DNA from 2 places in the Salipaludibacillus sp. CF4.18 genome. Region 2 is predicted to be linked to the other one. Evidence: riboswitches for the same ligand, from Rfam matches in the RefSeq annotation. Region 2 holds a riboswitch; the other holds the start of a gene.
What was found. Region 2 has a riboswitch for cyclic di-GMP ahead of ACHABW_RS02825 (EAL domain-containing protein). Riboswitches for the same ligand answer to the same signal wherever they lie in the genome.
Positions count from the first base shown of each region.

Region 1: another riboswitch for cyclic di-GMP. It lies ahead of ACHABW_RS07010 (amidase); the one in region 2 lies ahead of ACHABW_RS02825 (EAL domain-containing protein).

Region 1 is NZ_JBIMEV010000007.1:56,355-60,974, reverse strand. It holds gene ACHABW_RS07025 (DeoR/GlpR family DNA-binding transcription regulator) at 1-703, opposite strand, end outside; gene rhaD (rhamnulose-1-phosphate aldolase) at 890-1,714, shown strand; gene ACHABW_RS07015 (H-type small acid-soluble spore protein) at 1,717-1,902, opposite strand; cyclic di-GMP riboswitch class I at 2,121-2,210, shown strand; gene ACHABW_RS07010 (amidase) at 2,259-3,128, shown strand; gene ACHABW_RS07005 (glycerophosphodiester phosphodiesterase) at 3,256-4,278, opposite strand; gene ACHABW_RS07000 (NAD(P)/FAD-dependent oxidoreductase) at 4,547-4,620, shown strand, end outside.
Region 2 is NZ_JBIMEV010000002.1:185,207-189,826, reverse strand. It holds gene ACHABW_RS02845 (ATP-binding protein) at 1-176, opposite strand, end outside; gene ACHABW_RS02840 (hypothetical protein) at 619-813, opposite strand; gene ACHABW_RS02835 (sensor domain-containing diguanylate cyclase) at 1,146-1,886, opposite strand; gene ACHABW_RS02830 (hypothetical protein) at 1,893-2,099, opposite strand; cyclic di-GMP riboswitch class I at 2,187-2,272, opposite strand; gene ACHABW_RS02825 (EAL domain-containing protein) at 2,383-2,688, opposite strand; cyclic di-GMP riboswitch class I at 2,670-2,754, opposite strand; partial or broken gene ACHABW_RS02820 (transposase) at 4,076-4,603, opposite strand.

The sequences.
Region 1 (4,620 bases), on a different contig from region 2:
TTAAGGGTAACTCATCTGTAATCAGCACGTTCACTTTTTTGAAATCGAGTAGTTTAACGAGAGAATCCTGATCAAACTTAGTAGAGTCTACAAGCAGAATAACTTTGTTTGATTGCTTGACCATTTCTAATTTTATTGCAGCTTCAATATCATCTGCGTCAGAAAGTCCTTTTTCCATCGATAGAGACTTGCAGCTAATCAATGCGATGTCAGCATTGAATTGCTGCACAGCATTGATTGTAAGAGGACCGACAAGGGCACTGGATCGTTCGCGCAACATGCCTCCGGTAGAGATGATATTCAAGTTAGAGTAGGAAAGTTCATTCAAGGCACTTACAGAATTAGTAATGACATTTATATCTTTGGTTGTGTTCGTTAAGTATTTTAATGCTTCATGTACAGTCGAACTTGAATCAGCCATGATTGACATTCCAGAAATAATATAACGCTCTAAGCGCATTGCGATGACTTTCTTTTTCTCTAAATTGCGGGTGTGCCTTGTAGTGTAGGGAAGGTCTTCGGTACTATTAAGCATTGCCCCCCCGTAACTTCTTTGAGCAACACCTTCCTTTTCCAGTTTTTCAAGATCTCGACGAACTGTTTCCTCGGACACCTCGAATTCATTAGCTAGTTCCTTAACGTTAACTTTTCTATCAACATACAATTTATTTAAAATGACTTTTTTACGTTCAAAACCTTTCATTTGACCAACTCCTTTGCTTCTCAATTTTAATCTATTTTTTTGTTAAATGAAACAAAATTGTGACATTTCCTCAATTAAAACCACAACAAACAATTGTTAATATTGTTTGTTGTGGTTTTCGGAGTTATACTTATGATAGTTAAAGATTTTAAAAATACTACGACATAAAGCCAAGGAGTGATTGACATGTTAAATATTTTAGAAGCATCTTTTGTAAAGGAAATGCGAGAAGTTACTGGAAACTTATATCGTTTTGGTTGGGATGAGCGAAACGGAGGGAATGTCAGCTACTTACTCCCGGAAGATAGTCTAGAAAAATATATCGATGTTACCGAAGTGAAAAGAAAAGCAGAGATGAATTTCGATGCTTCAGACCTTGCCGGAAAGTATTTCATCGTGACTGGGTCTGGAAAGTATTTCCGCAATGTTGAAAAGGACCCCTCTGTCTGTTTAGGAATTATCCGAGTCACAAACGACGGGAAGTTTTATGAAGTTCTATGGGGCTTTGAGGATGGGGGAACACCTACAAGTGAATTACCGACACATTTAATGATTCATGCGGCAAGATTAAAAAGAGATCTTAGTCATCGAATTGTCATTCATACGCATACAACAAATATTATTGCGATGACCTTCACTCATGAACTAGATGATCGAGCCTTCTCAAGAACACTATGGCAAATGTGTACGGAGTGTGTGGTTGTTTTCCCGGAAGGTGTTGGAATTATTCCTTGGATGGTACCGGGGACGGACCAAATTGGAGAAGCGACGGCTAAGAAAATCGCGGAAAATAATCGTCTCGTTATTTGGCCTCACCACGGCATTTATGGAACGGGAGCAACAATCGACGAAACATTCGGTTTGATTGAAACAGCAGAAAAAGCGGCACAAGTTTACACAGCTGTTAGAGCTCAAGGTGACATTAAACAAACGATTACTGACTTGCAACTGATGGAACTGGCCGCTCGTTTCGACGTAGTTCCTAAAGCAGGTTATTTAAATGTCGAGTAAGTTTATGGGCCTTCCTCTACGAGACCCGAGAGGTCTACTTCTTGTGAATGATCCATTTCGTCCAATGGAAAAATGGTTGCCGTATTATTAGCTTCATTGAGTTCTTCTATATATACGGGAATTCCGTGATAAGATACGTTGATCATAACTGGTGATTCAATAATTTCTTTTATACGATGATTATCCATAACATCCTCCTTGTCATATCTTCCTTGTATTTTTCACGGGATACGTGAAAGTATGAGAGGAGGATATTGGATGACAGTGAGGATTGAATTGCACCTTTTTAAGTAACAGACAGTATTGATACTATTTCCTATCGCTTAATGATTCCATCGTCGGATTTATTGGTGTGAAAAGCATAGACGAAATCAAGTTATAAATATATAATATGACTAAATATATAATCTGAAAAAGGTAAACTTGACCTAAAGGGAAGGACGCAAAGCCATGAGCCTAAATGCTTATCAAAGCAGATGGTTGTCAGGTTCCCGGGCCTTCTTTTTTATGAGCCTCGGCTTACAGAATAGGGGGGATTTTTGTTATGAAGAAAATTGTGATGGTGGTAGTTTTGTTTTTTGTAATTGCCGGAAGTATATCTTTAAATGTCCATGCATTAGATAAGCAAGACAGAGCCACATGGTTATGGAATCCATGGATGTTTGTGAATGATGAAGATGGAACTGTCACTTTCCTTGAAAGTAAAAACGTGAACAAGGTTTATGTTCAAATCGATCAGGATATGTCGATCCCTCACTATCAAAGCTTTATTGAAAAAACATCAGCAAAAGGAATAAGTATATATGCTTTAGATGGGGGACCTGATTGGGTTGCACCTAAAGGAGCACGTAATCAGTCTAAAATGTTATCATGGCTTGAGAATTACCAACAAGAATCCACTACTGCACAAAAGTTTGCAGGTGTTCATTTGGATGTCGAACCTTATTTGTATAGCGGGTGGAGTAAAAACCAAGCAAAGACAGTAACAGCATTTCAATCCTTGTTAACAGATGCAAAGATAAGAACGGAATCATTGGGTCTACCGTTGGAAGTAGATCTGCCATTCTGGTTTGATGAAATTACTTATAAAAACACTTTCGGAAAAGGAATTCTTGCGGAGTGGGTCATTGCTAACATGGATAGCGTTACCATTATGGCCTATCGTGATTCTGCTCCGATGATCATAGATATTGTCAAAAATGAAGTAGCTTATGCCGGTCAGCACGGAACAGCACTTGTTATTGGCGTGGAAACTGGTCAAACCAGTGAAGGGGACAGGATTACGTTTTATGAAGAAGGAGAAACATATATGAACCAACAACTTGAAATGGTTCATAATCATTATGCCAATTATTTCGGTTTTAATGGCATAGGAATTCATCATGTCGACAGCTGGAAGAACATAAAACCTTAATATTACTAAGTAGTGCCTGTTATTTAGGTGCTACTTTTTTTCTGTATATATTCGCTTTTTATGATGCTTATTTTTCTATTCAGAAAAAAAAGAGGATAATTTTTAGTATCCTCCTTTTGATTTTAAATTACGGTCTTACTTCATCAAGACGATTTGGATAGTCCGTGAAGATACCGGTGACACCCCAATCGATTAGTCGCTTCATTTCCCCTCTAATATTAATAGTGTAGAGATGCACAAGAAGATCATTATCTCGTGCTCTTTGGACAAAGTCTTCGTCAATAACTTCTGAACCATCGTGAAGTCCAAGGTGTGGACCAATTCCGACTGCATATTCACGGATTTCAGCGAAGTCCTCATCAGTCATATCTTCGGGGGAAGGGGTTGTATTTAACCACTCTTTTAGTTCATTTCCTTCTTCTCCATTAATTTCCCACCAAAGCAGTTGTATTAAAGGAATTCCTTCGTTGATAGCATGAATTTTTTGCAGACTATCTTTGTGGAATGATTTAATGAACAGATTCCCTTTTTCAACAAGTCCGTGTCCTTTTGCAATCTCGACCACTTCTTCCTCGATGCCGTCGTTAAGAGTAGGCGACTTTGTCTCGATATAATAGTTTACGCCCATTCCGTATTCAGCAATAATCTCTTCAAGTGTCATTATTTTTGCACCTTCGAATGATTTATCCGCTTTATCAGGATATTCTTTATTGAACCACGACCCCGCATCAAGTTCTTTTACTTCCTCAAGGGTAAGATCATTGATTCTTCCTTGCCCATCGGTGAGGCGGTCTACTTCCATGTCATGAAAGGCCACCGGTACGCCATCCGCTGTCATTTGAATGTCCATTTCTAAATAATCAGCATTCATCTCAATTGCTTTATCATAAGCAGGTTTTGTATGTTCAGGAGCATAACCACTTGCCCCTCCATGTGCAATATTTAGAAATTCTTCGTCTGCCGTGGCTGCAGCTTTGGCGCCCTTTCCTTTTGAGGCTCCAGTGTTGTCTATCTTATTCTCCTTTTCTTCTGATTGTGCTTTCGCATCATTATTAGAACTTTCATCTTTCTTTTCGTCATCACCACCGCATCCAACTAGTACTAAAGCGATTGCAACTGAGCTGAACAACCTTATCCACTTTACTGTCATAAGCACCCTCCATATTATTTTTTTAAGGAATAAGAAAAGTTTATTTTGTTAGTTGTTCCCTAAAAAAGCACTTTTATAGAAGAGGTTAACCAAAGTTTTGTTCTGGACAAACTAAGCATGAGGGGCTCAAGCAGCGGTTTATAAATGCATTGCATAAGAGGATGGTAAGGGGAAATTTCATTCACTATTCTCTCATTCTGCATCGATAAGTCATTACTGTTAAAATAAGGTGTAAACTAAACTAACGAAAATGAAAAAGGTGTTGCAATTGAAATCATATATAGTGGTCGGTGCAGGTATTCTAGGAGCTTCAACCGCGTATCATTTGGCAAAGACTGGGGC
Region 2 (4,620 bases):
CCAATAAGTTCTTCTTTTGTCCTTTCAAAAAATAGTTCTTCTACCTTTAAATACGGTTCAGCTGCCTTATTAATAAATTCAAATTCCCAATCGGAATTTAAAAAATAACAAGCTTCAGACATATTTTCTAATATTTGGATCATATCTAATTTATTTTCAAGCGACTTTGACGGCATTTACGTACCTCCCATTTGTAGCTTCGTGGATCTCATCACCTCTATAGCATCATCGAATGTTTTTAAAATAAATTCTCTTATCTATACATTTCTACAAAAAATATCATTTCTCTTCATAATCAATCAATTCTTGAAGAAGGTAGCCATAAAATTGAGTACATAACCTGCCTCCGCTTCCCTTTCATTGTGAAAGTCTGTTACAGATAATAGGACTTAGTTCAAATTGTAAGGGAGAGTTACAGGAAGACATCAGCTTTTAGTTCCTATCGAGCTTTTATTCATTGTTTATTGGAAATAAAAAACGGAAGGCTGAATTACTTCACTAAACCTTCGTCTCGCTATTGTAATTTTCATATAAGAAACAGCAACTATTTTATAATTACAATTACAATTTCATTAAATTTAACCTTTCCAAGTCTTCTGCCAAGACGATTATACCCCTCTATACTTTTCTTATAAAGTAATCTGTAGTTGTTTCATTATTTACAACTTCATCAATTACCATTGATTCAAGGCAATCTTCAATACCAATATCACTTATTAATGCCCTTATTTTTTGTGACAGCACAACTATTCTTGAAATTACTTCAATTTGGTTCCTACTTACTTTTTCTATAAGTTTAATATTTTTAGCCACGAGATCCCCCCACTGTCTATTGTTTTACTTTATAGGACTTTGTTTATTGTTGAAAGTCACTTTAAAACCAGAATAAATTACTTTAGTCCTTTTTCCTCATACTTTTCTTATTACCTTTTACCCATATTTAAATAACATTAAACGCTTATATCTCAAAATCTCATTCTTTTTATAAAAAAAACCGAGAAGACATACCAATGGCACGTTCCCGATTCTAATTCTAGCATTACATAAACCCTACATATATTATTCTCCGCCTGTCTTTACTGAATTCTATTTTTAACGGTGCAAAAAATTTCTACACAGTGAAAAGAAGAATGTCAGAAAGAAATCTATTCGCCAGTTTTATTGAAATAAGAATAGCGATTATTCCCATTATTTTTCGAGTAATACATAGCATGGTCCGCCTGTTCTACCAATTGTTCAATATTCCTGTTTTTACTTGCTTCTATACTAATACCAATACTTACGGATAATGCTATTTCGTCACCTTTAACTATGAAAGGTTTGCCAAACTGATTAATAATCGATTCTGAAAGAGATTGAGAATATTGGGTATTATCATCGCCTTGTGATAATATGACGAATTCATCTCCACCGTATCGACAGAGTATATCTTGTGATCTAACACACTCATTTATCCGCTCGGCAATCTGAATCAAAACACTATCGCCGTCTTTATGTCCATAGGTATCATTAACTGATTTAAAACCATCTACATCTATAAATAGAATGGTAACTTCGGTTTCCATTGGTAATGTATTTATATATTGCGTTATAAATTCCCTATTATTTAAACCTGTTAATTGATCTTGATGTGCAATGATATCTAATTCAATTGTATAAACCAAAAATATAGCCATCGTTTTTAAAAATCTTGTTTCCTTTTCTGTAAATGTATAGGGTTCAGTATCCATAGCACATAAATTCCCAAATACTGTTCCATTACTTAGAACAATTGGAACGCCTAAAAAGCTCTTAATACCCAAGCTTTGTGTAGGAATGAGATTACATGCTATCGGGTGATAACTTGTATCATTTATGATAAGTGGATCACGTCCACTTTGAAGGATAATATTTCAGTAAGCATCTTCGAGAAATAAAGTGGTTCCTGCATCGAATAAAACTTTATTTCGATTGAATACATGGGTCAGAATAGAATGATGCTTGTCGGTTATTTGTGTTACACAAAAGGTATTTGTGCCAATATACTCACTAACTAATTCAAGCATACTTTTAGAAGCCTCATTTAACCTTTCATAACTTTGTCCCATTAAAGAATTCATTTGCTCACCTCCACCTTAACGTTCTCTATTGATTTAAAAAACGACCTAAAGAGGTTGGGATATATTAAATCATATCCGTCTTCCTTCTGCGGTAACTCGGCTACCATAGCTTATTTGCCTTTAGGCCCATAGTTTTGCGTCCCTACCTTTCGATAGTTTTGCTATTATCCGAAGTTATACTTTATGGGAATATTTACCCGTTTATCATTATAGCCATTCCAATATAAGAAGACAACTTATTTATTTTAAACACTAAACCCCCATGTCTTTTAGTTGTTTCAACTTACGAATGGCGACATCGGTTTTTTCCATAATTTTCAAGGATTAAATAATGTGGATCCAACTCTGTTTCCCTTAATATTTGGGTAACCTTGGATACTAAATTACCTTGATAAAATTGCTGAACAAACAGATTCACGGAAACTGTTTTTAGTGGATATCCTTCACTTAACCATTGTTTTTGTTGTTTACAAGCCTCCCTTAACACCCATTGGTAAATTGGAATGATTAAGCCTGTTTCTTCAGCAATGGGAATAAAGTCGGCTGGAGAAACTATTCCTAAATCTCCCCTATTCCAGCGGGCTGGCATGACCTTATGGTTTTAGCTCCTCTAGTTTTGCGTCCACCCATTTCTGAATGTTTGCCTTTTTCATTTTACATTTTTTAATCACCTTACTAAAGACCTGATACAAAAGTTTTTAATAATATTTATTTTATTATAATATGACAAATTTCGGAATTTAATGATTTACCAATAAATTAAAATAATTCCTTTTACGTAAAATCCCCCGCGAGCAAAAAGAAATTTCAGATTATAGGGACTGTGGTTATCCTTTTTTAGTGAAAGAAAACGCAATAAAAAACAGGAAACCAATCAGATGGAATACTTATCGATATCGGACAAGCTATTCGTTCCTAGGATCGTATTGTCAAAAATTATATAGATCAAGAATTACCCAAGATATTCTTTTTAACTTGAAACAGGATTTACGTAGATGAGGAGTTACATCATTTTCCTACAAACCAGTTGACAGGCTGTAGCTGCTAGCCCTTCACCTAAAAGCATTTCTTTTATCGTTTCGTTTCATCACCAAGATAAACATAAGCCAGCATTCTGTCATAGTTGTCTCTTTCTTCAGTACCTGCAGCGAGCAAGGTGTCATCCTATTTGCTATTCCTTTGATGAGCGGCAGACCAAGTATATTTCATCTCTTTTTCAGGCGTTACAGCACCCTATTGCACTTTCTTTCGTTGACGTATAAAAGAGACCCTCACTTAATTTGGATTAAAACCTTGTTTAGTAAATAGTAATAGAAAGTATCATTCCTAATCTGACCATTAATAGGTAAGTCACATACCTCTTTTATAGCTTGAGCTAGCCGAGGAAAATTTTTAGAGTATAATCTCTAAGTTTACGGTCTCGAGATTTAAGAATCTGTCTCGCTCGTTCTGGTGTTACTCCTATTATTTCACCTAGTACTTTTAAAGTCACTTTTCTTTCATCAAATTTTACACTATAAAGTTTAATATATCTTGGGTCTAACTTGCATGGTTCTAGATGAGAGTTCGTGGAGAGCCATTTATCAAAAACAACAATCTCATTATCTGGTGATCCATGGTCATAATAGATTTGCTCTCTTAAGTACTTATCAAGTTTCACCATTCGCTCAAAGAGGTATCGTAAAGTCCATCTCGTTGCCCCATGATTTTTTTCTAACTCAGTTAAATCGCGGGGTAAAACACCATAGGTTTTAATTCCCCGAGTAAATAACCTAGTTATTCCTGAATTATTGATACTTCCTAGTTAAACCATAATTTTAACCGAAGTTATACATTTTTCCAGTTCCATTGAGAATAACCATGTTGATTCCGCTATTTTGACGTGCTTAAAACAGATCTTTAAAAATAGGTGAGTTTTTGGACAGACTACTCCCTTGGTCTGAGACTGAATTTTTAAATACTGGTATCAAGATGTTTCACTCTAGATTTAGGTCTTGGATTCGCCGAAGTACTTTCCAAAAGAAATCTTGATAAACGAAACTCGAAGATAATTTAAAGTAAAGCGATCGTCCAGACTTCACTAATTTGCTGGCCACTTTAATGAGCCTTGTTCGGATGGCATCAACTTGCATGGTCTTTTGTTCTTCTGGAAAACAAAGCGTACGTAGCCAATTCGTTAGGTTATACGCTAACAGGCTTAACATCATCTTCGCCTCATTGACTTGGAAAGAATGGCTATTCATTTTATCTAAACCAAAGCCGTTCTTAGCTTCCTTGATGTAGTTCACCATCGTCCCTCTTTTTTGGTAAGTAAGGACAATATCCTTGGGAGAAAAGGCATCTAAATTAGTCACTAGGAACGCATGGTTAAACAACAATTCGCCTGCGAGACGTACGGATTTTATAATCACTTTTCTAGGCTTAGACCATGATTTTGCTTGATAAACCGTTTCTTCAAAATAGCACTCCGTCTTCGTCACGTCGGAAGGGAGAGATGAAGGATGTAGTAAGGAAATTTTTG